Phenylobacterium montanum: one gene and its partner. The protein of the gene in region 1 interacts with the protein of each later gene in a pairwise test. Links are inferred from orthologs where the notes say so. Each region holds a gene or a part of one and is shown in the gene's direction. Other genes may lie near its edges.

The links.
Region 2: the proteins of recA (region 1) and dprA interact in binary tests that used the Bacillus subtilis proteins (3 or more experiments, as listed by UniProt). The link is inferred for Phenylobacterium montanum from one-to-one orthologs.

What each region holds. Positions count from the first base shown.
Region 1 is NZ_CP073078.1:4,912,447-4,927,105, forward strand. What follows is about bases 7,793-10,653. They hold recA (recombinase RecA), read left to right. Parts: upstream 7,793-8,619; coding sequence 8,620-9,687; downstream 9,688-10,653. Other genes in these bases: KCG34_RS22500 (hypothetical protein), read left to right, coding at 7,793-8,458; alaS (alanine--tRNA ligase), read left to right, coding at 10,141-10,653. Outside these bases: KCG34_RS22465 (NAD(P)/FAD-dependent oxidoreductase), read left to right, coding at 1-633; KCG34_RS22470 (amino acid ABC transporter permease), read left to right, coding at 646-1,605; KCG34_RS22475 (amino acid ABC transporter ATP-binding protein), read left to right, coding at 1,602-2,360; KCG34_RS22480 (GntR family transcriptional regulator), read right to left, coding at 2,523-3,989; KCG34_RS22485 (SIS domain-containing protein), read left to right, coding at 4,114-5,154; KCG34_RS22490 (class I SAM-dependent methyltransferase), read left to right, coding at 5,298-6,113; KCG34_RS22495 (hypothetical protein), read left to right, coding at 6,219-7,463; more of KCG34_RS22500, read left to right, coding at 7,454-7,792; more of alaS, read left to right, coding at 10,654-12,786; KCG34_RS22515 (NADP-dependent isocitrate dehydrogenase), read right to left, coding at 12,970-14,184; KCG34_RS22520 (RNA methyltransferase), read left to right, coding at 14,319-14,659. UniProt on the Bacillus subtilis protein: Multifunctional protein involved in homologous recombination, DNA repair and competence.
Region 2 is NZ_CP073078.1:5,392,450-5,407,212, reverse strand. Bases 6,644-9,608 are described here. They hold dprA (DNA-processing protein DprA), read left to right. Parts: upstream 6,644-7,555; coding sequence 7,556-8,662; downstream 8,663-9,608. Other genes in these bases: topA (type I DNA topoisomerase), read left to right, coding at 8,778-9,608; plsY (glycerol-3-phosphate 1-O-acyltransferase PlsY), read left to right, coding at 6,903-7,559; KCG34_RS24740 (c-type cytochrome), read right to left, coding at 6,644-6,783. Also shown: KCG34_RS24770 (gamma-glutamyl-gamma-aminobutyrate hydrolase family protein), read left to right, coding at 1-524; KCG34_RS24765 (aspartate aminotransferase family protein), read left to right, coding at 521-1,912; KCG34_RS24760 (GNAT family N-acetyltransferase), read left to right, coding at 1,972-2,508; KCG34_RS24755 (NAD(P)/FAD-dependent oxidoreductase), read left to right, coding at 2,513-3,844; KCG34_RS24750 (NAD-dependent succinate-semialdehyde dehydrogenase), read left to right, coding at 3,900-5,405; KCG34_RS24745 (hypothetical protein), read right to left, coding at 5,415-5,669; more of KCG34_RS24740, read right to left, coding at 5,857-6,643; more of topA, read left to right, coding at 9,609-11,414; KCG34_RS24720 (glutathione S-transferase family protein), read right to left, coding at 11,459-12,136; KCG34_RS24715 (EamA family transporter), read left to right, coding at 12,304-13,218; rnr (ribonuclease R), read left to right, coding at 13,260-14,763. UniProt on the Bacillus subtilis protein: Protein that helps load RecA onto ssDNA during transformation. Binds cooperatively to circular ssDNA, is able to bridge different segments of DNA. Favors the loading of RecA onto SsbA- or SsbB-coated ssDNA and formation of RecA-DNA filaments.

The sequences.
Region 1 (14,659 bases):
GAGGTCCGCGCCCGGGACGTGCTGATCGCCTCTGGCGGCTATACCGGCCATCTCGTGCCCGCCCTGGCGCGCAGCTTCCTGCCCATCGCCACCTACGTCATGCTGACCGAGCCCGATCCCGAGGCCATCGGCGACGCCATCCGCACCCGCGCCGGCATCGGCGACAACCGCCGGGCCGGCGACTACTACCGCCTGGTCGATGGCGGCCGGCGCATCCTCTGGGGCGGCAAGATCACCACCCGCACCTCCGAGCCGCGCCGTCTCGCGACCCTGCTGCATGACACCATGGCCTCGACCTATCCCCAGCTGAAGCATCTGAGGGTCGAGATCGCCTGGTCCGGGCTGATGGCCTATGCCCGCCACCTGATGCCGCAGATCGGCCCCCTCGGCCCCGGCCTCTGGTCCTGCACCGCCTTCGGCGGCCATGGGCTGAACACCACCGCCATCGGCGGGCGGGTGATCGCCGAGGCCATAGCCGGCGACAGCGACCGTCACCGCCTGTTCGCCCCCTTCGGCCTGGACTGGAACGGCGGCCCGGCCGGCCGGGCGGCGGTGCAGGCGACCTATTGGTGGCTCCAGGCCAACGATTTCTGGCGCGAACGCGGGGCCGGCCGCGATCGGTCGGCAGGCTGAGGCGAGGGCGTCATGCAGCATCCGGACAATGTCGACTATCCGCCGCTGATGTCCCGCCCGGTGGTGTTCGCGCCCGCCCTGGCCATGCTGTTCGGCCTGCTCTGGTACGTCCATCTGGGCTCGCTGGCCGCAAAGCAGGCGGGCGTCAAAACCCTCGCCGACCTTCCCGCCGATGTCATCGGCGCGGCCCTCGCCGCCGTGCTGGTGGCGCTGGCCTGGCGCGTGTGGGTCAGGCTGGCGCTGCGCTGGCAGATGGCGCTGGTCTGGCTCGGCCTGGCCGGCCTGCTGCTCTACTTCTTCTATTCCTTTGATCTCAGCTTCGACTTCATCCGGCGCAAGATCGGCTTTCTGGTCACCCAAGGCCTGGTGACCACCATCTACATCTCGGCCATCTCCATCGTCCTGGCCTCGCTCCTGGCCATGGTGGGGGCGATCGCCAAGCTGTCGCAGAACGGCGTCGCGCTCGGCGTGGCCAATTTCTACACCTCGCTGTTCCGGGGCACGCCGCTCCTGATGCAGCTCTACATGATCTATCTGGGCCTGCCGCAGCTGGGCATCGTGATCGGACCTATCCCCGCGGGCGTTGCGGCCCTGTCGCTCTGCTATGGCGCCTACATGACCGAGATCTTCCGTGCGGGGATTGAGAACATCCCCCGCGGGCAGTGGGAGGCGGCGAGGGCCCTGGGCATCAAGCCCTTCGACACCCTGGCCCGGATCATCCTGCCCCAGGCCATGCGCATCATCATTCCGCCCACCGGAAACCAGTTCATCGCCATGCTGAAGGACAGCTCGCTGGTCTCGGTGGTGGGGGTCTGGGAGCTGATGTACCTGGCCCGCACCCAGGGCCAGACCGAGTTCCGGCACCTGGAGATGATGATCACCGCCGCGCTGATCTACTGGCTTCTGTCCATGGTGCTGGAAGTCCTCCAGGCCAGGCTGGAGCGCCACTTCAACCGGGCGCACATGCGATGAGCGAAATTCAGGCCCAAGGCGCCGCGCCCGCGATCGAGATCCGCGGACTGTTCAAGCGCTATGGCGCGTTCGTCGCCCTGACCGACGTGTCTTTGACCGTGGCGCCCGGCGAGCGGTTGGTGATCTGCGGCCCTTCGGGCTCGGGCAAGTCGACCCTGATCCGCTGCGTCAACGCGCTGGAGGGCTTCCACCAGGGCGAGATCCGGGTCGGCGGCCAGCGCCTGACCCGCGAGCCCCAGGCCGTCGAGGCCGCGCGCCGGCAGGTCGGCATGGTGTTCCAGCAGTTCAACCTGTTCCCGCACCTGACAGTGGTCGAGAACTGCGCCCTGCCGCTGCGCGTCGTGCGCAAGCTGCCGGCCAAGGCCGCCCACGAGCGCGCCGAGGCCTACCTGGCCAAGGTTCGCCTGTCCGACCAGGCGGCCAAGTTCCCCCAGCAGCTCTCCGGCGGCCAGCAGCAGCGGGTGGCCATCGCCCGGGCCCTGGCCATGGAGCCGGAGGTGATGCTGTTCGACGAACCCACCTCCGCCCTCGATCCGGAAATGGTCAAGGAGGTGCTGGACACCATCCTCGGCCTCGCCCGCGAGGGCATGACCATGGTGGTGGTGACCCACGAGATGGGCTTCGCCCGTCAGGTCGCCGACCGCGTGGTGTTCATGGACCGCGGCGAGATCGTCGAGCAGGGAGCGCCGGAGGCCTTCTTCACCCAACCCAAGACCGAGCGGGCGAAGGCCTTCCTGCAGCAGATTCTGCGCTGAGGGCCATTGGGAAATGGATGGCGCAATCTGGATTGCGTGGTTCGAGACGCTCGCTTGCGCGAGCCCTCACCATGACTGGATTGGGTGAACCGCAAAAAGCCTCGTCATGGTGAGGAGCGCCCCGTCAGGGGCGCGTCTCGAACCACGCAACGGCTGCGGCGCCTACCGCCGCACGAAGCCGAACGAGAAGGCCGCGCCCTTGTGATGCTCGATCGAGGCCAGCACCGGCTCGCCGGCGGCGTCGTAGCAAGTCTCCTCGATCAGGAAGGCCGGGCCAAAGTCCCGGAATTCGGGCCGGGCCTGCAGGTGCGCGGGCAGGGCGGCGGCGGTCGCCTTGGCGGTAGACATCACCGGCCGGCGGCCCGCCGCCTCCAGCAGCGCGGTCAGCGAGCCGCCGCGGTCGCAGCGGACCGCCTCGGCGGACAGCAGGGCCGGGGACACGAAGTCGGTCGAGGCCAGGATCGCCGCCGCCCCGTCAAGGCGCACCCGCTCGATCCGCAGCACTGGCGCGCCCTCGGCCAGCCGCAAGGCCTCGGCGATCTCGGGTGGGGCGGGCTCTTCGGCCAAGTCCAGTAGCCGCGGCGTCGGGTCGAGGCCGGCGTGCAGCATCATGTCGGTGGCGCTCTCGAAGGCGGTGATCGGCCGGGCGACCTCGATCCGCGCCAGGGCGGTGACGAAGCGGCCCCGGCCATGCTCGGCCCGGATCGCCCCATCCTGCTCCAGCCCCTTCAGGGCCTCGCGCAGGGCCGAGCGGGAGACGCCGAAAGCCGCGGTCAGCTGCGCCTCGGTCGGCAGCTGGTCGCCCGGACCCAGGCCCTGCTCGGCGATCAGGGCGCGCAGATCGGCGGCCAGCCGCGCGGCCTGGCTGATCGATCCCCGAGCATCGGCTCCAAGCCGGGTGCGGGCGAAGCTGAACGAGAATAGCCCGCCGCGGTGATAGTCGTGCGCGAACAGGGCGGGGGCGCCGGCGGCGTCATAGCCGGTCTCGGCGATCAGCATGGCCGGGCCGAAGCCGCCCAACCGGCATCGGCCCTGGGTTTCCGCCGGCAGCTCAACCGCGCTCGCCGTGGCCGCCGACATCCGCACCGGCGGACCGCCTTCGGACAGGCGCGCGATCAGGGAGGCGGTCCAGTCGGCCTCGTACAGCGGCCCAGGCAGGCGCGCGGCCGGGACATAGGCCAGGGAATAGATCAGCGGTTCGCCCGCATGAGTGCGCAGCCGCTCGAGCCGGAGCACCGGCGCGCCCGTGGCGCAGCCCAGGGCCTGGGCCACCTCCGGTTCGGCGCCGACCTCGCCCACCGACAACAGCCGCGTCTGAGCCTCGTAACCCGAACGGCGCAGCATCTCGGTCAGGCTCTCGAAGGCGGTGGCCGGCCGTTCGACCCGCGCGGCGGCGGCGGGGGCGACGAAGCGGCCCTGGCCGTGCTCGGCCACGATCACCCCTTCCTGCTCCAGCCGCTTCAGCGCCTCGCGCAGGGGCGGCCGGGAAGCGCCGAACATGGCCTTCAGGGCGGCTTCGGTCGGAATCCGGCGCCCCGGCCCCCAGCCCTGCGAGCGGATCAACGCCAGGATCTGCTGGCGCAGCCGCGCGGCGACCGAGCGTTCCTGCAGGGCGAGGGGAGAGGTCATGGGTTCCGGGTTGTCGGACAAGGCGACGGCTTGCGAAAGGAGCCTGAACCGTGCGATTTGGTCAAGGCATAGGCCGGTCCGCTTGACAGCCGTGAACGCCCTGAAATAGTGCGCCGCAATCCAGATGTCTGACAACAGAACGGGCGCGGCCATGCTGAACTTCGACGAGCCGCGCTTCCTGCGCATCCAGTCCGGCGCCGTGGCCCTGGCCCAGCCGATCACGGCGGCGGTCGACGCCCTGCTGGACAAGGGCGCCGCCAATCTCTTTTTCCTCGGCACAGGCGGCGCGGGCCTGCTCATGCAGCCCGCCTTCGAGCTGCTGCGCCGCCGCTCCGGCTTTCCCGCCTACCTCGAGCGGCCGGCCGAGTTGGTCCTGACCGGCCACGCCGCCCTCGGCCCGCAATCGATCGTGGTGATCCCTTCGCTGTCGGGAACCACCGCGGAAAGCCTTGCGGTCGCCGAGGTCGCCAAGGCCCGCGGCGCTGCGGTGATCGCCCTGACCGGTCACGGAGATTCACCCCTGGCGGCCCTGGCCGACTACGCCCTGGTCAACTTCGCCGAGGACGACACCTCGTGCGAGTCCTTCTATCTGCAGTCCCTGATCCTGGTCCTGGCCGTCATGCGCCACCGTGGCGAATTCGCCGGCTTTGACGCCGCCCTGGCCGAACTCGCCCGCCTGCCGGCCCTGCTGCTGGAGATCAAGCGCGCCTTCGAACCCCAGGCCAGGGGCATGGCCGCCTTTATCGCCGAGGGCGCTGGCCCCATCGTCACCGCCGCCGGCGCCGCCTGGCCCCAGGCGCACTATTACGGCATGTGCATCCTGGAAGAGATGCAGTGGATCCGCACCCGCCCGGTCCACGCCTCGGACTTCTTCCACGGCACGCTGGAACTGGTCGAGCCGGGCGTCAGCCTGATCGTGCTCAAGGGCGAGGACGAGGCCCGCCCCCTGGCCGAGCGCGTCGAGCGCTTCGCCGACGGCCACACCGACCGACTGCTGGTGCTGGACGCCGCCGCCTTCGCCTTGCCGGGAATCTCGGCCGAGGTCCGCGCCCTGATCTCGCCGGTGATCCTGGCCACGGTGCTGGAGCGGGTCAGCGCCCACCTGGAGGTGATGCGCGACCACCCCCTGACCACCCGCCGCTACTATCGCCGCGTGGCCTACTGAAAAGCGACGCGCCGCGGTGTGCCCGCGGGCGCTTCGCTCCGCCGCGGTCTTCCGCTAATGTATCGCTTTCTCACGTTTCAGTTCCCGTTCCATCGCTTCAGGCAGGCCGCGGCCGGCGCGGCAGGGTGAGAAGGGACCATTCGATGAATCCGAACAAGGCGCTTTGGGAAAAGGGTGACTTCACGCGCATCGCCTCCAGCATGCGCGAGAGCGGCGACGCCCTGGTCGAGAGCCTGGGCGTCGGCCCCGGCATGAAGGTGCTCGACCTGGGCTGCGGCGACGGCACCACCGCCATCCCGGAGGCGCAGCGCGGGGCCGAGGTCCTGGGCGTCGACATCGCCGCCAACCTGGTCGAGGCCGCAAACCGGCGCGCGCGCGAGTTCGGCCTCGCCAATTGCCGCTTCCAGGAGGGCGACGCCTCCAATCTCGAAGGCCTGGCCGACGACAGCTTCGACCTGGTGGTCAGTATCTTCGGCGCCATGTTCGCCCCGCGGCCGATGGACGTGGCCAGGGAGATGCTCCGCGTGACCAAACCGGGCGGGCGCGTCGTCATGGGCAACTGGATCCCGGGCGATCCCACCCTCGTGGCCCAGATCCTCAAGATCAGCGCCGCCTTCTCCCCGCCCCCGCCCGAGGGCTTCGTCAGCCCCATGCTGTGGGGCGTGGAGGACGAGGTCGCCGCCCGCTTCGGGGCCGCCGGCGCGCCGCGCGAAAACATCGCCTTCGCCCGCGAGACCTACGTCTTCAACTACCCGCACCAGCCCGCGGCCCTGGTCGACGCCTTCCGCGACTACTACGGCCCGACCATGAACGCCTTCGAGGCGGCGCGGAAAGACGGCCGCGACGGCGCCCTGCTGGACCAGCTCTACGGCCTGTTTGAGGCCCAGAACACCAGCGCGGACAAGGGGAAGACGTCGATCCCAGCGACGTTCCTGAAGGTGACGGTGACGGCGCCTTAGGCGGGTGGACGCCGAGGGCCGACAAACGCCGCTGACATACCCACCTTGACCAGAACAAAATAAGAACATATAAGCTGAGCCTTTCCCCAAATTCAGGAGGCTCGATTGACCGTCTACGATCGGCGTTTTCGGCTGGCCGACGGGTCCGGCGCGCTCGGACTGAGTTTTGGCCCGGATGGCCTGTCCCTGGCTGGCGTGCCGTTGTTGCGGACGACAGTCTCGGGTTTGGCGCCGCGCCCGGCTGGCGAACTCGATGTCCTGATCAAGGGCGCCTATGGCCGCGAGCTGGATGTCGCCGGCCTGTCGGCCGGCCTTCGCGTGGTCGCTGAGGCGCTGAACTGCGGTCACGAACCGCGGGCCATGATAGCCGCGCTGCAACTGCGGCTGACCGAACTGGACTGGCGGGGAGCGGTGCGGATTGCGACCGTCGAGGATGCTCTGGCGAAATATAGTCCGGAACAGCCGCGCGACTGGCGTGGCCGCTGGACGGACGGCGGCGACGCCGGGCCAACACCCGGCGAGACCGGAACGCCGCAAGCTGATAACGCCCCTGCCAGCCCGACGAGTTCGTGGGGCGTCGGCCCGGTCCATCTGGAGGGCGGGCGGCTGATTCCGATCCAAGGCGGCAACGGCGGGATCGGAGGGAACGGGCCACCGCCAGACCCCTTCGAGGTCCAGCCGGCTGAGCCGGTCTATACGGTCCAGCATCCGCCCATCGGAACCGAACCGGACCGCAGGATCGTCGGTGGTTTGGAGTACCCAGTTTGGCGAAGTGCGAAGCTTTCCGATGGAAGCAAATGGCCGGTTGCGACCGTCAGCTCGATCCGCGCCGCGATCAACAGCATGCCGGGCAGGACGCCCCAGCTTCGCATCTATGTCCCGACGAACGGTTATGGCGACATCCTGTTGGGCTCGACGCCGAACATGGATTTGCCCGAAAGGCCGGAGGGATACGATGAGGTATTGCTGCGCGGGCGCCCGCAGGTGACATCTTCACGCGGCCTCGAAACGGGCCATGCCGACGACGGAGTGGAAGAAGCTTTACGATTAGCGAGATCAAACGAGTTCAAGGAGATCTGCTTCAATCTGAGCTTCACGAACTGCACGGGTATGGTCGTTCAGAGCGTACGGCGGCCCGACGTGTTGGCGATAGTCAGGCCCCAGTTGGACGTGGGGTACAACTTCCGGCCCTACGAAACCTGGTCTCCTCGCCAAAAGCCGGAAGAGCGCCAGGAGGAAATGCCTGACGTGCCGGGCATTCGCCGCCTCAATGATTTTACCAACAGGGTCGCCCTCGCCGAATTTATGCGCATGCGCGACATGGCTAAGGCATTCCGCTCATGTTCGTGACCTCGGACATTTTTGATCTGCGCCAGATCGGCTGGGCGCTGGATGTCGACTGGCGGGAAAACCTGATCTGCGGCGTCGATGTGCACGGCTCCGTCTGGCCGGGGATCGAGCCTGCTGCAGAGTTCATGGTCGCCGCCGCCAAGAAATGCGGGCTGTTCGAGGAAATTCGATACGCGAGCTATCATGTCCCTGGGGAGGACCGGAGCCGCCTCATCAAGCCTAAGTCCTTTGAAAAGATCGCACGTGGAGGACTGCAAGGGGCATTGGGCGCCAACGGCCTCATGCTCGACGGCTTTCGCGAGGCGGTTGGCGCTGAACGCAACCGTATCGCCTTTGGTGGCGATGCGACGGGATGGGCGCCCTGGGACCGGAGGGACTATGTCGGCGAACCCCCGGCGGGGCGCCAACGCTCTCTGCACGCGCATTTCCTTTTTCCTGTGCAGGGGGATCCATTGGCTGTGAGCAGCGAACTGCTGCGCCTGGCCGCCACGAGCATGGGCGCCGAATACGGCTACGTATTCATCCGCGACGCTCTATGCCGGCCCCGCGGTTATCCAATGGACAGCAGTGTCCCGCCCTACTTCGCTCCAAGGGGGCAAGTCTGCAGAAGCGAAATGGACAACTGGTGGGGGTACGCGACGCGACGGTTCTGGGAGGAGAAACACCCGTTGTTGAGGGATCTGTGCCAACAGAACCTTCTGTGCGAGCGGCATCTCTCCGCGCCGGTCCTGAGTTTCGGACAGCTTGGGTGTTGGATCAATTGCGAGCCGGGCAGGGGAAGGTTGGAGAACCTGGGCGAAGGCCGAATGCTCTGGAGCCTGACCGACGCCGAGATGGTCGCGGCTCGCCCCATTCTGAACGAGGCCGGCCTGCTCCTCTCGTGCCCGGAACGGGTCTATCGCGATCTGCCCGGCGGGGTGGCGCCGGCGGACCGACCCATCCCGCCCCGGATCGATTTTCGATACGAGGACGGGACTAAGCCGACCTACCACTGATCCGTTGGGTGGCTCCGTCGCGAAAGCAGTTTTCAACTCACGATGAGAACGTATTGCCAACCTGAACAAACCATGTACAGTCCGATCCTGTTCGCGGGCGATGGCCGGTGGGCGACGCGGCCGGGCGGCGGCGAGAATCGTGGGATAAGGTCGGATCGCAAATGAACCAGACGGTGTTGAGACTCGTGGGACGGGATGACGCGGACAAGCGGCGCGCGCTGGAAGCGGCGCTGAGCCAGATCGACAAGGCCTTCGGCAAGGGCTCGGTGATGAAGCTCGGCGAGAAGGGCAAGATCGTCGAGATCGAGTCCGTTTCGACCGGGTCGCTGGGCCTGGACCTGGCCCTGGGCATCGGCGGCCTGCCCAAGGGGCGGATCGTCGAGATCTACGGGCCGGAAAGCTCGGGCAAGACCACGCTGGCCCTGCACGTGGTGGCCGAGGTGCAGAAGGCCGGCGGCACCGCCGCCTTCGTCGACGCCGAACATGCGCTGGACCCCTCCTACGCCCACAAGCTGGGGGTCAATCTGGATGACCTCTTGGTCTCCCAGCCCGACACCGGCGAACAGGCGCTGGAGATCACCGACACCCTGGTGCGCTCGGGCGCGGTCGACGTGATCGTGATCGACTCTGTGGCGGCCCTGACGCCACGCGCCGAGATCGAGGGCGAGATGGGCGACAGCCTGCCCGGCCTGCAAGCCCGCCTGATGAGCCAGGCCCTGCGCAAGCTGACCGCCTCGATCTCCAAGGCCAAGACCCTGGTGATCTTCATCAACCAGATCCGCATGAAGATCGGGGTGATGTACGGCAGTCCCGAGACCACCACCGGCGGCAATGCGCTGAAATTCTACGCCTCGGTCCGCCTCGACATCCGCCGCATCGGCTCGGTCAAGCAGCGCGACGAGATCATCGGCAACAATGTCCGGGTCAAGGTGGTCAAGAACAAGGTCGCCCCGCCGTTCCGCGAGGTCGAGTTCGACATCATGTACGGCCAGGGCATCTCCAAGCTGGGCGAGATCATCGACCTGGGCGTCAAGGCCGGGGTGGTGGAGAAGTCCGGCTCCTGGTTCTCCTACAACAGCCAGCGTATCGGCCAGGGCCGCGACAATGTCCGCGAGTTCCTGAAAGCCAATCCCGACATGGCGGCCGAGATCGAAAAGGCCGTGCGCGGCAAGGCCGACGTGATCGAGGAGGAACTCCTGGTCGGCGGGCCTCCGGACGACGTGGAATAGGCTTCGCCGCGGCCGCTTCGTTTCGGCGGATCCCGCTGACCCGCCAGTCGCCGAAGCGAACCCCGCACGGCCGCAGCGATGGAAGGACGTCCGGGCCCCCCCGAGCCCTGGGCGTCCTTTTCGTTTCGGGACAGGTCGAATCTTGGGCCAGCGCCCCTCCTCAACCGCCCATCCCGGCGAATGCCGGGACCCAGATCCTATGGCGCAGGCTTTGGACCTGGATCCTGAAGAAATTGGCGACCGTCTGGAGCTTTATGATCTGGGTCCCGGCATTCGCCGGGATGAGCGGATATTATTCCATCCGATCTCGACCGCCCTAGCGAAAGACGACGCCGCACGCTTCCGGAGCGCGCCCATCCAAACGCAGCTTGGCGACGCGGGGCCGGTTTTTCTATATGGAGGCCTGAAACCTATGTAACGCGGACGGGTCCTTCGTCCGACGCCGGAGCCGCTATGCTTAGCCTGAAAGAGATCCGCAGCACCTTCCTGGACTATTTCGGGGACAATGGGCACGCCGTGACGCCGTCCGCGCCTCTGGTGCCGCAGAGCGATCCCACGCTTCTGTTCGTCAACGCCGGCATGGTGCCGTTCAAGAACATCTTCACCGGCGCCGAGACCCGCTTTGCGCCCAGGGCGGTGTCGTCGCAGAAGTGCGTGCGCGCCGGCGGCAAGCACAACGACCTGGACAATGTCGGCTATACCGCCCGCCACCTGACCTTCTTCGAGATGCTGGGGAACTTCTCCTTCGGCGACTATTTCAAGGAAGGCGCGATCGAGTTCGCCTGGACCCTGATCGACAAGCATTTCCAGCTGCCCAAGGATCGCCTGCTGGTCACGGTCTACGCCGAGGACGAGGAGGCGCCGGTCCTGTGGCGCAAGATCGCCGGCTTTTCCGACGACCGCATCATCCGCATCCCGACCAGCGACAACTTCTGGTCCATGGGCGACACCGGCCCCTGCGGCCCCTGCTCGGAGATCTTCTACGACCACGGCCCGTCTGTCGCCGGCGGCCCGCCCGGCTCGCCGGACGAGGACGGCGACCGGTTCATGGAGTTCTGGAACCTGGTGTTCATGCAGTTCGACCAGTCCGCCGACGGCGGGCGCGTGTCGCTGCCCAAGCCCTCGATCGACACCGGCATGGGGCTCGAGCGCTTCTCGACCATCATGCAGGGCGTGCACAGCATCTATGAGATCGACCTGTTCAAAAACCTGATCGCCGCCAGCGTCGAGCTGACCGGGGTCAAGGCCGAGGGGCAGCACGCTCCCAGCCACCGGGTGATCTCGGACCACCTGCGCTCGTCCTGTTTCCTGATCGCCGACGGCGTCACCCCCTCGAACGAGGGTCGCGGCTACGTCCTGCGCCGGATCATGCGCCGGGCCATGCGCCACGCGCACATCCTGGGCGCCCAGGACCCCCTGATGCACCGCCTGGTCCCGGCCCTGGTCGAGCAGATGGGCGCGGCCTATCCCGAACTGGTCCGCGCCCAGCCGGTGCTGGTCGAGACCCTGCGCCAGGAGGAGGAGCGTTTCCGCCGCACCCTCGGCCGCGGCATGACGCTGCTGGAAGAGGCGACGGCGGGCCTTTCCGCCGGCGGCGTCCTCTCCGGCGAGACCGCCTTCAAGCTCTACGACACCTACGGCTTCCCCCTCGACCTGACCCAGGATGCGGTGCGCGCCAAGGGCCTGACCGTCGACCTGGAAGGCTTCGACACCGCCATGGATCGCCAGCGGCAGATGGCGCGCGAGAGCTGGGCCGGCTCCGGCCAGACCGCCCAGTCGGCCGAATGGTTCGCCCTGCGCGATCGCCTGGGCGCCACCATGTTCACGGGCTACGACGACATCTCGGGCGCGGGCGAGACCCTGGCCCTGGTCAGGGACGGCGCCGTGGTGGACGCGGCCGAGGCCGGCGAGACCGTCGAAGCCCTTTTCGACATGACCCCCTTCTACGCCGAGAGCGGCGGCCAGGCCGGTGACCGCGGCGAGGTGGAGTGGGCCGGCGGCCGCGCCCTGGTGGTCGATACGCAAAAGCAGGCCGGCGACCTGTTCGCCCACACCCTGGAGATCAAGCAGGGCCGTCTCGCGGTCGGCGACAAGGTCACCCTGGCGGTGGACGCCGAGCGGCGCCTGCGCACCCGCGCCAACCACTCCGGCGCGCACCTGCTGCACGCGGCCCTGCGCCATGTGCTGGGCCCGCACGTGGCCCAGAAGGGCCAGATGGTCGACGGCGAGCGCCTGCGTTTCGACTTCTCGCACGGCGGCCCGCTGACCCCCGACGAGCTCGACCGCATCGAGGCCGAGGTCAATGCGGTGATCCGCCAGAACCAGCTGGCCCGGACCGAGGTCATGGCCCCCGACGAGGCCATCGCCGCGGGCGCCGTGGCCCTGTTCGGCGAAAAGTACGGCGACAGCGTGCGCGTCCTGACCCTCGGCCGGGCGCTGGAGGGCGAGGGCGCCTATTCGGTCGAGCTGTGCGGCGGCACCCATGTGGGCCGCACCGGTGACATCGGCCTGTTCAAGATCGTCAGCGAGGGCGGCGTTGCGGCCGGCATCCGCCGCGTTGAGGCCCTGACCGGCGAGCCCGCGCGCCGCTTCCTGCTGGACCAGGCGGCGGTGGCCAAGGCGCTCGCCGACCAGTTCAAGGTCCCGGTCGCCGAGGTCCCGGCGCGGATCGACGCCCTGGTGGCCGAACGCCGTAAGCTGGAGCGCGACCTGGTCGAAGCCAAGAAGCAGTTGGCCATGGGCGGTGGCGGCGGCGCCTCCAGCGTCGAGACCATCGCCGGGGTGCAGTTCGACGGCCGGGTGGTCGAGGGCGTGTCCCCGAAGGACATGCGCCCCCTGGTCGACGAAGCGAGGAAGCGCCTGGCCAGCAACGGGATCGTCGCCTATGCGGCGGTGAATGAGGGCAAGGCCTCGATCGCCGTGGCCCTGACCGCGGACCTGGTCGGCCGCTTCAACGCGGCGGATCTGGCGCGGGCGGCGGTGGTCGCCATGGGCGGCCAGGGCGCCGGCGGCAAGCCCGACTTCGCCCAGGGCGGCGCCCCCGACGGCGTCAAGGCGGCCGAGGGTGTTGCGGCGGTCAAGGCCGCGCTGGCGGGATGATCAACCCTTCTCCCCTTGCGGGAGAAGGAGGGGCCCATGGCGAAGCCATGGGAGGATGAGGGGTTGCGCTGCCCTCTCCGAGAAAGCAGCGCGCAAAAGAAGTGAGGGGCCGGCGCGACCCCTCATCCTCCCACCCGCTTCGCGGGCGGGCCCCTCCTTCCCCCGCAAGGGGGGAAGGGAATTTTAAGCCGCCAGCGCCCTGGTCAGGTTCGCCGCGATCTTGTCGATGAAGCCTTCGGTGCTCAGCCAGCCCTGGCGGTCGCCGACCAAGAGGGCGAGATCCTTGGTCATCGAGCCGCTCTCGACCGTGTCGACGCAGACCTTCTCCAGGGTGTCGGCGAAGTGCGCGAGGTCGCTGTTGCCGTCCAGCTTGGCGCGGTGCTTCAGCCCTTGCGTCCAGGCGAAGATCGAGGCGATCGAGTTGGTCGAGGTGCTCTCGCCGCGCTGATGCTGGCGATAGTGGCGCGTGACCGTTCCGTGGGCCGCCTCGGCCTCCATGATTGCGCCGTCCGGGGTGATCAGGACCGAGGTCATCAGGCCCAGCGAGCCATAGCCCTGGGCCACCGTGTCCGATTGCACGTCGCCGTCGTAGTTCTTGCAGGCCCAGACGAAGCCGCCCGACCACTTCAGGGCCGAGGCGACCATGTCGTCGATCAGGCGGTGTTCGTAGGTGATCCCGGCGGCCTTGAAGTCGTCCTGGAACTCCGTCTCGTAGATGGCCTGGAAGATGTCCTTGAAGCGCCCGTCATAGGCTTTCAGGATGGTGTTCTTGGTCGACAGATAGACCGGGTACTTGCGGCTCAGGCCATAGTTCAGGCTGGCCCGGGCGAAGTCCTTGATCGAGTCGTCGAGGTTGTACATGGCCATGGCCACCCCGGCGCCCGGATACTCGAACACCTCGTGCTCGATCACCTTGCCGTCGGCGCCCTCGAAACGGATCGTCAGCTTGCCGGGACCCGGCACCACGAAGTCGGTGGCCTTGTACTGGTCGCCATAGGCATGGCGGCCGACGATAATCGGCTGGGTCCAGCCCGGCACCAGGCGCGGGACGTTCTTGCAGATGATCGGCTCGCGGAAGATCACCCCGCCCAGGATGTTGCGGATGGTGCCGTTGGGCGACTTCCACATTTTCTTCAGGTTGAATTCCTTCACCCGCGCCTCGTCGGGGGTGATGGTGGCGCACTTGATGCCGACGCCATGGCGCTTGATCGCCTCGGCCGCCTCGACGGTCACCTTGTCGTCGGTGGCGTCGCGGTGCTCCATGCCCAGGTCGTAATAGTCGATCTGCAGGTCCAGGAACGGGAAGATCAGCTTGTCCTTGATCATCTTCCAGATGATCCGGGTCATTTCGTCGCCGTCCAGGTCGACGACGGGATTGGCGACTTTGATCTTGGCCATGGGCGCTCCAGCTTGAGCCGACTGCATAGGGGCGCGCCGAAGGCGGGAGGGGGGCCCTGGGACCGGTCCCGGCGCGAAACTCGGATCGCTATAGACGCTCGCGGGCGCTCGCGAAACCCGCTATCAGCCACAGAATGAGCGAGCTGCTCCCTTGCCCCTGCGTGATCCTGAACGAGCCTCAGCTGGCCGAAAACATCGGCGCGGTCGCCCGGGTGATGGCCAATTTCGGCCTGTCCGACCTGCGTCTGGTGCGCCCCCGCGACGGCTGGCCGCAGGAGCGCGCCTGGGCCAGCGCCTCGGGCGCCGACTGGCCGCTGAACGACGCCAAGGTGTTCGAGCGGCTGGAGGATGCGGTCGCGGGCCTCAACCTGCTCTACGCCACTACCGCGCGCCCGCGCGAGACCCGCCTGCCGATCCTCACACCCCGCGAAGCGGCGGCCGAGCTGAACGCCGCGGCGCATCAGGGGCTGAACAC
Region 2 (14,763 bases), 480 kb from region 1 along the record:
CACCCGGCCCCTTCGACCCTGGGCGGGACGAAATAACCCTCAGCCTGGCCAAGGCGATGATGGACCTCGGCAAGCCCGTGTTCGGGGTTTGCCGCGGCCTGCAGGAGCTCAATGTGGCCTTTGGCGGCGCGCTGCGCCGGGACACCAGCGAGAATCCCGACCTGATCGCTCATCATGCCCCGCTGGACGTCAGCTTTGACGCGATGTTCGACCACTTCCATCCGGTGGCTCTGACCCCGGGCGGCGTCCTGGCGCGAAGCCTGGGCCGCACCGAGCTGACAGTCAATTCCGTCCACTTCCAGGGGATCGGCCGGCTGGGCTCGGGCCTGAAAGTTGAGGCCGTCGCTCCGGACGGCGTGGTCGAGGCGATCTCGACCGAGATCAACGGGGCTCCGGTCGTCGCCGTGCAGTGGCATCCCGAATGGCAGGTCGAGGCCAATCCCGACAGCCAAGGCTTTTTCCGCCTGCTCGGCCGCGCCCTGCGCGGCGAGCTGGCCGCTTCCGATCTGAGGACTGCGTCATGACCCTGAAGAACTACGACATCGCCGAGCTGCGCCGCCTGGACGTGGCCCACCACCTGCCCTGCCACCAGGACCACAAGCTGATGCAGGATCTGGGCGGCGCCCGGATCATCACCCGGGCGCAGGGCTCGACCATTTTCGACGGCGAGGGAACGCCGCTCCTGGACGGCATGGCGGGCCTCTGGTGCGTTCAGGTCGGCTATGGCCGCGAGGAGCTGGCCAAGGTCGCCTACGACCAGATGCTGGAGCTGGCCTACTACAACACCTTCTTCAAGACCGCCTCGCCGCCGACCGTGCTCTTGGCGACCAAGATCTCCCAGCTGATGGGCGGCAATCTGAGCCACGTGTTCTTCAACAATTCCGGCTCGGAGGCGGTCGACACCATCATCCGCCTCGCCCGCTACTACTGGCAGCTCAAGGGCCAGCCCGAGCGCAACGTGCTGATCGCGCGGAACAACGCCTATCACGGCTCGACCATCGCCGGCGCCAGCCTCGGCGGCATGAGCCACATGCACGCCCAGGGCGGGCCGTTCGTGCCGGGCATCGAGCATGTGATGCAGCCCTACCAGTTCAACGAGGGCTTCGGCGAAGACCCCGAGGCCTTCTGCCAGCGCGCCGTCGACGCCATCGAGAGCAAGATCCTCGAAGTCGGGCCGGAGAAGGTCGCCGCGGTGATCGGCGAGCCGATCCAGGGCGCCGGCGGCGTCATCATCCCGCCCGAGGGCTACTGGCCCAAGGTCGAGGCCCTGTGCCGCAAGTACGGCTGCCTGCTGGCCGTCGACGAGGTGATCTGCGGCTACGGGCGGCTGGGCCAATGGTTCGGCTTCCACCACTACGGGATCAAGCCGGACCTGGTCTCCATGGCCAAGGGCCTGTCCTCCGGCTACCTGCCGATCTCGGCCGTGGGCGTGGCGGACTTCATCGTCGAGGCCCTGCGCAGCGTCAGCGACGACTTCGTGCACGGCTTCACCTATTCCGGCCATCCGACCGCTGCGGCCGTGGCGCTGAAGAACATCGAGATCATCGAGCGCGAGGGCCTGGTCGAGCGCACCCGCACCGACACCGGCCCCTACCTGGCCAAGGGCCTGGCCGAACTGGCCAAGCATCCCCTGGTCGGCGAGGCCCGCTCGGTCGGCCTGATCGGGGCGGTGGAGATCGTCGCCGAGAAGGGCACCAACAAGCGCTTCGGCGGCAAGGAGGGCCCGGCCGGCCTGATCGTGCGCGACCTCTGCATCAAGCACGGCCTGATGGTCCGCGCCGTGCGCGACTCGATCGTGTTCAGCCCGCCGCTGGTGATCACCCACGCCGAGATCGACCAGCTGGTCGGCACCATCAGGAAGGCGCTGGACGAGGCCCTGCCGGCCCTGAAGGAGATCAAGGCGGCGGCTTGAGGCCAAGAAGCACCCTTCCCCCTCGCTGGGGGAAGGGCTTGCTTTCGGTGAACTGAAACATGCCCGACTTCGTCATCGCACCCGCCACTGACGCCGACCTGCCGGCCGTGGTCGAGCTGGTCAACTCCGCCTATCGCGGCGAGGGCGCTGAAGCCGGCTGGACCACCGAGGCCAGCTATATCGACGGGCAGCGGACCAGCCTCGCCCTGCTGGCCGAGGAGCTTGCGGCGACGCCTACGCCGAGCCTGCTCCTGCTGCGCCGGGAGGCCGGCGGCGACATCCTGGCCTGCGCCATGGTCGAGCCGCACATCGACGAGGGCTACGCCTATCTGGGCATGATCACGGTCAAGCCCGGCCTGCAGGCCGGCGGCGTCGGGCGGGCCATGCTGGAGGCGGCCGAGGCGCACGCCGCGGCGCTCGGGGCCAGGCGGACCGAGATGACCGTCGTGCACCTGCGCGACACCCTGATCGCCTGGTACGAACGGCGCGGCTATCGGCTGACTGGGGCGCGCAAGCCGTTCCCGTACGACGACGCCCGCTTCGGTACGCCAAGGGTGGCGGGCCTGGAGTTCGTGGTGCTGGACAAGGCGCTCTGAGCCCATGGCCCTCTATGACGGCGACACCTATGACCTGACGGAGGTCGACAGCCTGTGGCGGACGACCGCCCGGCCGGGGCGGGATTTCCCCCGCCTGGAGGGCGATATCCAAGCCGAGGTCGCCATCATCGGCGCCGGTTTCACCGGCCTTTCCGCCGCCCTGCACCTGGCCCGCGAGCATGGGATCGGGGCCGTGGCGCTGGAGGCCGGGCCGATCGGCTGGGGCGCCTCGGGCCGCAACGGCGGCTTCTGCGTGCCGGGCGGCGACAAGCTGGGGCTGGCCGCCATGGCCAAGCGCTGGGGCGCGGACGAGGCGAGGCGCTATCACGCCTTGACCCTGGCCGCGGTCGAGCGGGTCGCCGGCGTCCTGCGCGACGAGGCGATCGAGGCGGAGCCGCAGCCCGGGGGCGAGCTGACCATGGCCCACAGCCCCAGGGCCTTCGCCGAGCAGAAGGTCGAGCGCGAGGAGATCCTGGCGCTGACCGGCCACGAGCGCGAACTCCTCAGCGCTGAGGCCCTGGTCGAGCGCGGCCTTTCCGCCGGCTTCGTCGGCGGCCTGCGCGAGCCGGTGGGCTTCGGCCTGCATCCCCTGAACTATGTGCGCGGCCTCGCCGCCTCGGCCGCCCGCCACGGCGCCAGGCTGTTCGAGCACAGCGCCGTCACTAGCTGGCGGCGCGAGGGCCAGGCCCACCGGCTGGAGACGGCGACGGGCTCGGTCGTGGCCAGGAAGGTGATCGTCGCCACCGGCGGCTATCCGCCCGAGCAGATCAATCCCCAGATCGGCGGACGGGTGCTGCCGGTCCTGTCGAACATCATCGCAACGCGCCCCCTGACGGCTCAGGAGCAGGCCGCCCAGGGCTGGACCTCGACCCAGGCGGTCGACGACAGCCGCGCCCTCTTGCACTATTTCCGCCTGTTGCCCGACGGCCGCTTCCTGTTCGGCGGGCGCGGCGGCCTGGGCGGAAGCGACGCCTCGGCGCGATCCTTCCGCGCGCGGCTGACGGCGGAGTTCCACACCATGTTCCCGGCCTGGCGCCACGTCGAGATCACTCATTTCTGGCGCGGCCTAGTCGATCTTTCGGCGGACCTCGCGCCCCATTGCGGCGCGCTGGAGGAGGACCAGACCATCCTGATGGGCTGCGCCTATCACGGCTCGGGTGTCTCCATGGGCAGCGAGACCGGCACCCAGCTGGCTCGGCTCGCGGCGGGGCTGGACACGCCCGCCCTGCCCGGCTTCATGCGCCGGCCGCCGCCGCGGTTTCCCCTGCCGGGCCTGCGCAAGCTCTACCTCGCCGGCGCCCTGGCCGGCTTCGAACTGAAGGACCGGTTCGGCTGATGACGCGTTCGGTTCCTATATCAAAGACCCAATCCCCCATCATCGGAGCGCCCGCATGACCACGACCGCGACCCTGGAGCGCCCGGCGGCCAACCCCCTGGGCATCAGCCGCCTGGACCTGATCAGGACCGGCGCCTTCATCGACGGCCGCTGGATCGACGACCCATCCGGCCAGCGCTTCGACGTGGTCAATCCGGCTGACGGCGCCCTGATCACCGCCTGCGTCGATGGCGGGCCGGAGCTGGCGGCCCAGGCGGTGGACGCGGCCCACGCCGCCTTCGCCTCCTGGCGCGAGACCACCGCCAAACAGCGCTCGACGCTGCTGCGCGCCTGGTTCGACCTGATCAACAAAAACGCCGACGACCTGGCCCGGCTGATGGCCTGGGAGATGGGCAAGCCGGTGGCCGAGGCCAGGGGCGAGATCGCCTATGGCGCCGGCTACATCGAGTGGTTCGCCGAGGCCATCAAGCACGAGAACGGCGACGTGATCCCCGAGCCGATCGCCGGCCGCAAGATGCTGGCGGTGCGCGAGCCGGTGGGCGTGGCGGCGGTGATCACCCCCTGGAACTTCCCCATGGCCATGATCGCCAGGAAGTTCGGCCCGGCCCTGGCCGCGGGCTGCACGGTCGTGGCCAAGCCGGCCGAGGACACCCCGCTGTCGGCCCTAGCCCTGGTGGCCCTGGCCGAGGAGGCCGGCATCCCGAAAGGCGTGATCAACATCATCCCCGCCAGCCGCGAGCGCACGCCGGCGATCTCCAGCGTCTGGCTGGCCGACAGCCGCGTGCGCAAGGTCTCCTTCACCGGCTCGACTCCGGTGGGCAAACTGCTGGCCAAGGGGTCGGCCGACACCCTCAAGCGCCTGTCGATGGAGCTGGGCGGCGACGCCCCCTTCATCGTGTTCGACGACGCCGACCTGGACATCGCCGTCGACGCCCTGATGAAGGCCAAGTTCAGGAACGCCGGCCAGGCCTGCATCGCCGCCAACCGGGTGCTGGTGCAGGACGGCATATATGACGCCCTGGCCGAGCGCATGGCCGCCGCCGTCGGCAAGCTGACCGTGGGCGCAGCCCAGGACGGCGCCTTCGACATCGGCCCGCTGATCAACGCGCGCGCCATCGAGAAGGTCGAGCGCCTGGTGGGCGAAGCCAAGGCCCAGGGCGCCAAGGTGCTGGTCGGCGGCGCGCGCCATGCGGCGGGACCGAGCTTCTTCCAGCCTACGGTCCTAGCCGACATGCCGGCGGACATGCGCGGCAGTTGCGAAGAGATCTTCGGCCCGGTCCTGCCGCTGGCGCGGTTTTCCACCGAGGACGAGGCGGTGGCCCTGGCCAACGACACCCCGTTCGGCCTGGCGTCCTACTTCTGCACCCGCGACCAGAAGCGCATCTGGCGCGTGGCCGGCCGGCTGCAGAGCGGCTTGGTGGGGGTCAACGAAGGCGCCATCTCCAGCGAATACGCTCCCTTCGGCGGGGTCAAGGAGAGCGGCTACGGCCGCGAGGGCTCGGCCCATGGCCTGGCCGACTACCAGTCGCTGAAATATGTGTGCCTGGGCGGGCTGGGGTGAGGCTTGGCGCTACAGCAGCTGGTCGGGCTCCAATCCCGCTGGGGATTGGACGGTTTCTCCTCGGGCCGGCCATGAGACCCCGTTCCGATCCAAGCTGAACAGCAATCGCGCGTCCTCCCGCACCTCAACCGCCAATGGAACGGGTGGCTGCCGCAATATCTGATGCGCCAGATGGCGGGCCTGATCGAAATCGTCGACGACATCGAGGACCAGATCCGGAACGATCGAATAGACTCGGTGAGCGTACAGGCTGAACACCCGCATAGTCGGCTCCTTCGCACATTGAGGCGGGAGCGGACTGGGGTCTCTCTCAGCCACCGGCGCCCGAAAGGCCGCTGCCGGTGATGCAACGCATTGTATGCTCATGGCCATGGAGAGTCCGCCCAAATCGGTAAATTGATACCGATCGAATCGAGCGGACGCCGAATATCCGATCGGAAAGGGGCGACGCCTAAGGTCTGAGGCTCCCCGCATAGGCGGCCAGGTCGATGATCTGGGTGTCGTTCAATCCGCCAGCCGTAGCGCGCATCGGCGCGGCTTCAGGGTTGCTGCGCGTCCCGGTGCGGAAGGCGAACAGCTGGCGGGCGATGTAGGTCGGCGAGCGGCCGGCCAGGGGCGGTCCCAGGCCGCCCTTGAGGCCCACGCCGTGGCAGGCGGAGCAAGGGGCCGCCAGGGCCGCGCCGCGGGCGATCGCGCCCTTGGGCACATAGGCGACGAAGCCGACATGGCTGTCGCGCAACTCGAACCGCTGCATCGAGTCCGGCCCTTCGAGGATGCGCTGGCCCAGCGGGACCCGCGTCCCCTTGCCGAAGCCATAGACGAAGTGTTCGGCGACGAAGGGCGGGATCCTGTCGGCCTCGACCACCCGGACATGGGCGGTGAACTTCAGGCGGCTGTAATAGTCGGCGGCCTGGGCCGCCGCCTTGGGATCGACGCCCTGGGCCGTGTCGGTCATCAGCTGGATCGGGCGGAAGGCGGAGCCCTTGGCGCGTGCGCCCGAAGCGAAGTCGGCGACCTGGCGGCGGATGTAGTCGGCCGGGAGGCCCGCCAGGGAGGCGTTCTCCGGCCGCCCGGCGCCGTCCGGCAGGTGGCAATAGCCGCAGGCGCCGGCTGGCCCCTGCCCCTCGGCCACCGCAGGCGGCATGGGTGGGTGCTCGGCGGGCCGCCAGTCGACTGCGTGGCCAAGGTCGCCCAGCTGGGCGTCGGTGAAGCCGGCCTTGGAGCCCGGCAGACGACGCAGCGCCTTGGCGTCGGCCTTGGCGGCCGCGCCCCGAACGCCAGCCGGGTACAGCCAGTCGCCCGATGCCGTCTCGGCCGCCGCAAACGCCGCCAGCGCCATCGCCGCGAGCCCTACGGCCGCCGGCCAGATCGGTTTCATGCGAGCATCCCCCAACCCCGCCCGAGCTTGGCCGCAGCCGGCGCACTACGCAAGTCGCCCCTTCCACGCCCGTCGAACGCATGAGATGAAACCGGTCAAGGGCTTTGAAGGGGGATTCCATGCCGGCTGGACTGACACCGGTCGCGATCGCAGTCGTATTGCTGGGCGGCTATCTCCTGGGTTCGATCCCGTTCGGCCTGATCGCCACCCGCCTGGGCGGCGCTGGCGACATCCGCAAGGTGGGCTCGGGCAATATCGGCGCGACCAACGTGCTGAGGACCGGCCGGCGCGACCTGGCCCTGATCACCCTTCTGGGCGACGGCGGCAAGGCGGCGGTGGCGGCGCTTCTGGCGCGGTTCTTCATCGACCGGATCGCTCCCGGCGCCGATCCCCTGGCGGCGGCGTCCATGGCCGGCGCGGCGGCGTTCCTGGGCCACTGCTTCCCGGTCTGGCTGGGCTTCAAGGGCGGCAAAGGGGTGGCGACCTTCTTCGGCACCCTGTTCGCCGTAGCCTGGCCGGTGGGCCTGTTGGCCGGCGCCACCTGGATCGCCGTGGCGGTGATCTTCCGCATCTCGTCCCTGGGCGCCCTTGCCGCGGCGGCCCTGGCCCCGCTGTTCGCCCTGGCCCTGCATTCCGGCTATCCGGTGGTGGTGATGGCGGTGTTCCTGGCGGTGCTGATCTATATCCGCCACCACGAGAACATCGCCCGCCTGCTCAAGGGCCAGGAGCCGAAGATCGGGGCCAAGAAGGCCGCCGAGGCCGCCCAGGCGGAATGAGCGCGTCCGAGGTCTCCGCCGCCGAGCGTCGCGACTGGCTGAGGCTGGCCCGCACCGAGACCGTGGGGCCGGTCACCTTCACGCAGCTGCTGCGCCGGTTCGGCTCGCCGGCCCGGGCGCTAGACGCCCTGCCGGAACTGGCGCGGCGCGGCGGGCGGATGACGCCGCCCCGCATCCCCTCGCCCGCCGAGGCCGAGCGCGAGATCGAGGCCGGCGAGCGGCTGGGCGCGCGGCTTTTGATCGGCGCCGAGCCCGCCTTCCCGCCCATGCTGGCGGCGCTGGACCCGCCGCCGCCGGTGATCTGGGTGATGGGCGATCCGGCCCTTCTGCAGCGCCGCGCCATCGCGGTCGTCGGCGCGCGGATCGCCTCGGCGGCCGGCCAGCGCTTCGCCCGCGACCTCGCCCGGGCGGCCGGGGCCGAGGGGTTGGTGGTGGTGTCGGGCATGGCCCGTGGGGTCGATGGCGCGGCCCACGAGGGGGCGCTGGAGACCGGAACCGTCGCCGTGCTGGGCGGCGGGATCGACGACATCTATCCCCCCGAGCACGCCGGCCTCTACCAGCGCCTGGCCGAGCGCGGCGCCATCGTCAGCGAGAGCGCGCCGGGCCAGCGGGCCCAGGCCAAGGACTTCCCCCGCCGCAACCGGCTGATCTCCGGCCTGTCCCTGGCGGTGGTGGTGGTCGAGGCCGAACTGAGGTCCGGCAGCCTGATCACCGCCCGCCTGGCCGCGGAGCAGGGCCGCGACGTCCTGGCCGTGCCCGGCTCGCCCCTGGACCCGCGCGCCAAGGGGACCAACGACCTGATCCGCCAGGGCGCGGCCCTGTGCGAGGGGATCGAGGACGTGCTGCGGGCCATCGAGCACGCGCCGCGTCTGCGCGAGCCTGGCCCTTCGCCCTACGACCCGGCCGGCTTCGAGGAGCCGGACGCGGCCCTTGTCGAGCGTATCGCCGCCCTGCTCTCGCCCACGCCGACCCCGCGCGACGAGCTGGTGCGCAGCACGGGCGCCCCTGCGCCGCGGGTCTATGCCGCCCTGATGGAGCTGGCCCTGGCCGGCCGGGCGGAGCTGTTGGCCGGGGGCCTGGTGGCCTCGGGCGACCTGTCCTGAGCCACTGCCGCAGCCTTCTTCGGTTGACAGGGCCGCCCCGCCTCCCCAATTTCCCCCGCCGCGCGAACCTTCGGCTGTTGCGGCGTAATTCTTTCCTCCCCTATAGATCGAACGCATGAACGTCGTCGTCGTCGAGAGTCCGGCCAAGGCCAAGACCATCAACAAGTACCTGGGCTCCGGCTACACGGTCCTGGCCAGCTATGGCCACGTCCGCGACCTGCCGTCCAAGGACGGGTCGGTGCAGCCCGACGACGACTTCGCCATGACCTGGGAGGTCGAGGCCAAGGCGGCCAAGCGGCTTTCCGACATCGCCGACGCGCTGAAGGGCGCCGACCGCCTGATCCTGGCCACCGACCCGGATCGCGAGGGCGAGGCGATCAGCTGGCACGTCTTGGAAGTCCTGAACCGCAAGAAGGCGGTCAAGGGCGCCACGGTCGAGCGGGTGGTGTTCAACGCCATCACCAAGTCGGCCGTCACCGAGGCGATGAAGCACCCGCGCGACATCGACATGGAGCTGGTCGACGCCTATCTGGCGCGCCGGGCCCTGGACTATCTGGTGGGCTTCACCCTGTCGCCGGTCCTGTGGCGCAAGCTGCCGGGCGCGCGCTCGGCGGGCCGGGTCCAGTCGGTGGCCCTGCGCCTGGTCGTCGATCGCGAGATCGAGATCGAGCGCTTCAAGACCCAGGAATACTGGACCGTCGACGCCGACGTGACCGCCGGGACCGACCCGTTCCTGGCCCGCCTGGTCAAGCACCAAGGCAAGAAGCTCTCCAAGTTCGACCTTTCGAACGAAGTGGACGCGACGGCCGCCAAGGCTGCGGTCGAGGCGGCCAGCTTCAAGGTCGCCTCGGTGGAGAAGAAGCCGGGCCGGCGCTCGCCGCCGCCGCCCTTCACCACCTCGACCCTGCAGCAGGAGGCCGCGCGCAAGCTGGGCTTCTCGGCCCAGCGCACCATGCAGGCGGCGCAGAGGCTGTATGAAGGCGTCGACATCGGCGGCGAGACCGTCGGCCTGATCACCTATATGCGGACCGACGGGGTGCAGTCCTCGCCCGAGGCCATCGACGAGGCCCGCCAGGTCATCGCCGGCCGCTGGGGCAAGGAATACGTCCCCGAGAGCGGGCGCATCTACAAGACCAAGGCCAAGAACGCCCAGGAGGCCCACGAGGCCATCCGCCCGACCAGCCTGTCGCGCAACCCGGGCTCGCTGCGGCTGGAGCCCGAGTTGGGCCGGCTCTACGAGCTGATCTGGAAGCGGATGATCGCTTCGCAGATGGAATCCGCCAGGATCGAGCGGACCACGGTCGAGCTGGAGAGCGCCGACGGCAAGACCGGCCTGCGCGCCACTGGCCAGGTGGTGCTGTTCGACGGCTACCTCGCCGTCTACGAGGAAGGCCGCGACGACGAGGCGGACGAGGACGGCGGGCGCCTGCCGGCGATCCGCGAAGGCGCCGACGCCAAGGTCCTGGCCGCCCGCGCCGACCAGCACTTCACCGAGCCGCCGCCGCGCTATTCGGAAGCCTCACTGGTCAAGAAGATGGAGGAGTTGGGCATCGGCCGCCCCTCCACCTACGCCTCGATCCTGACCGTGCTCAGAGACCGCGCCTATGTGCGGATGGACAAGAACCGGTTCATCCCCGAGGACAAGGGCCGGCTGGTCACCGCCTTCCTGGAGCAGTTCTTCCGCCGCTACGTGGAATACGACTTCACCGCGGCGCTGGAGGAGAAGCTGGACCTGGTCTCGGCCGGCGAGCTGGACTGGAAGGCGCTGCTGCGCGAGTTCTGGAAGGATTTCGCCGCCCAGGTGGGCGAGATCGGCGAGCTTCGCACCACCAACATCCTCGATGCGCTGAACGAATCCCTCGGCCCGCACATCTTCCCCGACAAGGGCGATGGGTCCGACCCGCGCGTGTGCCCGACCTGCGGCACCGGGCGGCTGTCCTTGAAGACCGGCAAGTTCGGCGCCTTCATCGGCTGCTCCAACTATCCGGAATGCCGCTATACACGCCCGATCGCCGCGCCGGATGGGGAAGAGGCCGCTGAAAGCGGCGACCGGGAACTCGGCCAGAACCCGGCCACCGGCCAGGCCGTGTGGCTGCGCATCGGCCGCTTTGGCCCCTACGTCGAAGAGACCGGCGGCGAGAAGCCCAAGCGCGCCAGCCTGCCCAAGGACTGGCCGCCAGCGGGCATGGACCTGGAAAAGGCCCTGCGCCTCCTGTCCCTGCCGCGCGAGGTGGGCGCCCACCCGGACGACGGCGGCATGATCCTGGCCGGCATCGGCCGCTATGGCCCCTACGTGCAGCACAACGGCACCTACGCCAACCTGCCGACCGCCGACGAGGTGTTCGAGGTCGGGCTGAACCGCGCGGTGACGGTGCTGGCGGAAAAGCGCGCCGGCGGCGGCCGCGGCGCACGCGGCGCCGGGGCTGCGGCGCTGAAGGAGCTGGGCGCCCACCCGGCCGACGGCGAGCCGGTGAAGATCCTGGCCGGTCGCTTCGGCCCCTACATCAAGCACGGCGGCACCAACGCCAACGTGCCCAGGGGCAAGGACCCGCAGGAACTGACCCTGGAAGAAGCCGTGGCCCTGCTGGCCGAACGCGAAGCCAAGGGCGGCGGCAAGAAGCCGGCCAAGGGCAAGGCTGCCAAGCCCAAGGCGGAAAAGCCGGGGGCGGCGAAGAAGGCTCCGGCGAAAAAGGCTGCCCCGAAAAAGGCCGCGGCCAAGAAGCCGACGGCGAAGAAGACCGCGGCGGAATAGGTTGGCGCGCGGACCGTAGCCTCAGCGCCGCAGGTCCACCGCGTTCAATCCGCCGCCCAGGCCAGGCCCTTGGGCCGAGGCAGGCTGCCGAAGGCTTCGTACATCCGGCTCATCGCCCCGCCGACATAGCTGGGCCGGGCGGTCATGCGGGCCAGCCAGGCGGCGGCCTGGGGCGAGCGCTCCAGCATCGCCGCGCCCTCGGGCGTGCGGCCGAAGAACAGCAGGTGCGGGAACAGGAAGCAGTCGGCCAGGGTCAGGCGATCGCCGACCAGATAGCCCAAGGCGCCGGCGGCCTCGCCGATCAGCCGCATCTGCAGCGCCAGGGGCTCGCGCGCCGAGGCGATGAAGGCCTGGTCGGGCTCGGCGCCCCAGGCGGGCCGCACCAGCCGCTCCTTCATGAAGCGGTTCATCACCGGGAAAACGTAGGCGTTGACGATGCTGATCCAGCGGATCACCTGCGCCTGGCCCGCTGCGTCGGCGGGCTGCAGCGGCGGGCCATCGAAGGCGCGGTCGACATAGTGGGCGATGGCGGCGGTCTCGTAGAGGAAGAGCTCGCCATGCTGCATCACCGGCATCTTGCCGAACGGATGCAGCCTCAGGTGCTCGGGCGAACCGACCTCGATGAGCGAGAGGTCATGGCTGACGCCCTTTTCGTCGGCGACCATCATCGCCGTCCAGAGGTAGGCGCTCTCGGCCAGGGAATGGAAGGCGATCTGCGCCATGGCGGCTCTCCACTGTCGGGGCGATGCTGCCGAACCGCCCAACGGATGCGTTGTCCTGGATCAAGTCGGCGCCGGTTGAGACTTGCAGGCTGGGTTCCTATTTCCGAACCGATCAACAAGCTTCAGGAGACGGCGTCGCAGCGTTTGGCGAAGGCGCCTATTGCGCCATGACCCATCGATCCGCCGCCCTGCCGCTCAGCCACTTCCTGCTGGCGCTGGCGGTGATGGCGGTGTGGGGGACCAATTTCGTGGTCATCCGCATCGCCCTGCAGCACCTGCCGCCGCTGACCCTGGCCGCGCTGCGCTTCATGCTGGTGACTGCCCCGGCGATCTTTTTCATCAAGCGGCCGAAGGTCCCCTGGTGGCATCTGATCGGCTATGGGCTTCTGATCGGCGCCGGGCAGTTCGGCCTGTTGTTCATCGCCATGAAGGGCCAGATCTCCCCGGGCCTGGCCTCGCTGGTGATGCAGGCCCAGGTGTTCTTCACCATCGGCCTCTCCATGGCCCTGACCGGCGAGAAGGTGCGGCCGCACCAGGGTCTGGCCCTGATCCTGGCCATCGGCGGGCTGGGCGTGATCCTCAGCCACGCCGGCGGCGGGGCGGCGACGCCCGTTGGCCTTGGCCTGTCGCTGCTGGCGGCGCTGAGTTGGGCCGGGGGGAACATCGTCTCGCGGGCCAGCGGGCGGGTGAACATGCTGGCCTATGTGGTCTGGTCGAGCCTGTTCGCCTTTCCGCCGCTGATCGCCCTGACCCTGGCCTTCGACGGCTGGCCGGCGATCCGCGAGGGCTTCGCCCATGCCGACGCGGCGACCTGGGCGGCCGTGGTCTGGCAGGCGGTGGGCAACAGCCTGTTCGGCTATGCCTGCTGGGGATGGCTGCTGGCGCGGCACCCGGCGGCGACGGTCACGCCCATGGCCCTCTTGGTCCCCGTATTCGGCATGGCGGCCTCGGCCGTGGTGCTGGGCGAGCCCCTGCCCGCCTGGAAGCTGGCCGCAGCCGGCCTGATCATGAGCGGCCTGGCGGTCAACATCTTCTGGCCCGGCCGCCGCGCGCCGGTGATCGCCGCCGCCGAGCCGGCATAGAGCCCATTTTCGCGCGCCTCGAACGCGCCTATTGAGAGCCTATGGCCAAGCCGCGCGCACCGCGCCCCACCTCGACCAGCCGCCCGCCCCAGGGGCTGCCCGACCGCGACACCCTGCTGCGCTTCCTGCGCGAGGCGGGCGAGGCGGACAAGAACGACCTGGCCAAGGCCTTCGGCCTGAAGGGCGAGGGCCGGCGCGCCCTGCGCCAGATGGTCAAGCAGCTGGAAGCCGAGGGGGTCTTGGGCAAGCGCGGCCGCAAGGGCTTCGCCGAGGCCGGCGCCCTGCCGCCGGTGGGGGTGGTCGACGTGGTCGAGCGCGACGCCGACGGCGACCTCTATGTCCGCCTGGCCAAGGGCGGCGAGGACGCGCCAGCGGTCAGGCTGGCGCCGGGCGCGCACGAGGCCATGGCCGGGGCGCCGGGCCTGGGCGACCGCCTGCTGGTCCGCTTCGAGCGGCTGGCGGACGGCCTCTTCGAAGCCAAGGTGATCAAGCGCCTGGGCCAGAGCGCGCACAAGGTGCTGGGCGTGGTGCGCAAATCCCGCCGCGAGATCCGCGTCGAGCCGGTGGACCGCAAGAGCCGCGAGACCCTGGTGCTGTTCGAGGCCGAGGCGGGCGAACTGAGGGACGGCGACCTGGTGCTGGCCCAAATCTCAGGCTTCTCGGCCGCGGCCCACACGCGCTATGGCCCCAAGCGCGGTAAGGTGCTGGAGGTGGTGGGGCGCGAGGACCAGCCCCGGGCCGCCTCGCTGATCGCCATCCACGCCCACGGCATCCCCACCGGCTTTTCCGCCGCCGCCGAGGCGGAGGCCGAGGCCGGCCAGGCGCCCGAGCTGGGCGGGCGCACGGATCTGCGCGACCTGCCGCTGATCACCATCGACCCCGCCGACGCCCGCGACCATGACGACGCGGTCTTCGCCCATGCCGACGATGCACCGGGCAATGCCGGCGGCCATGTGGTGTGGGTGGCGATCGCCGACGTGGCGTCCTACGTCCGCCCCGGCTCGCCCCTGGACCGCGAGGCGCGGGAGAAGGCCAATAGCGTCTATTTCCCCGACCGGGTCGAGCCCATGCTGCCCGAGCGGCTGTCAAACGGCCTGTGCAGCCTGCGCCAGGGCGAGAACCGCGCGTGCCTGGCCGTACGCATGGTGTTCGACAAGGACGGCCGCAAGCTGAGCCACAGGTTCGCGCGCGGCCTGATGCGCTCGGCGGCCAAACTGTCCTACGAGCAGGCTCAGGCTGCGATCGACGGGCGGCCCGACGACGCCACCGGCCCCTTGATGGACGGGGTCCTCACCCCGCTCTGGACCGCGTACCGCACGATGAAGCGGGGGCGCGACAAGCGCTCGCCCCTGGACATCGAAAGCACCGAGCGGCGCATAGTCATCAGCCCCGAGGGCGAGGTGGTCTCGATCACGCCCCGCGCCAGCCTGGAGGCGCACAAGCTGATCGAGGAGATGATGGTGCAGGCCAATGTCTGCGCCGCCGAGACCCTGGAGCAGAAGCGCACGCCGCTGATCTACCGTGTCCACGACGCGCCCAGCCTGG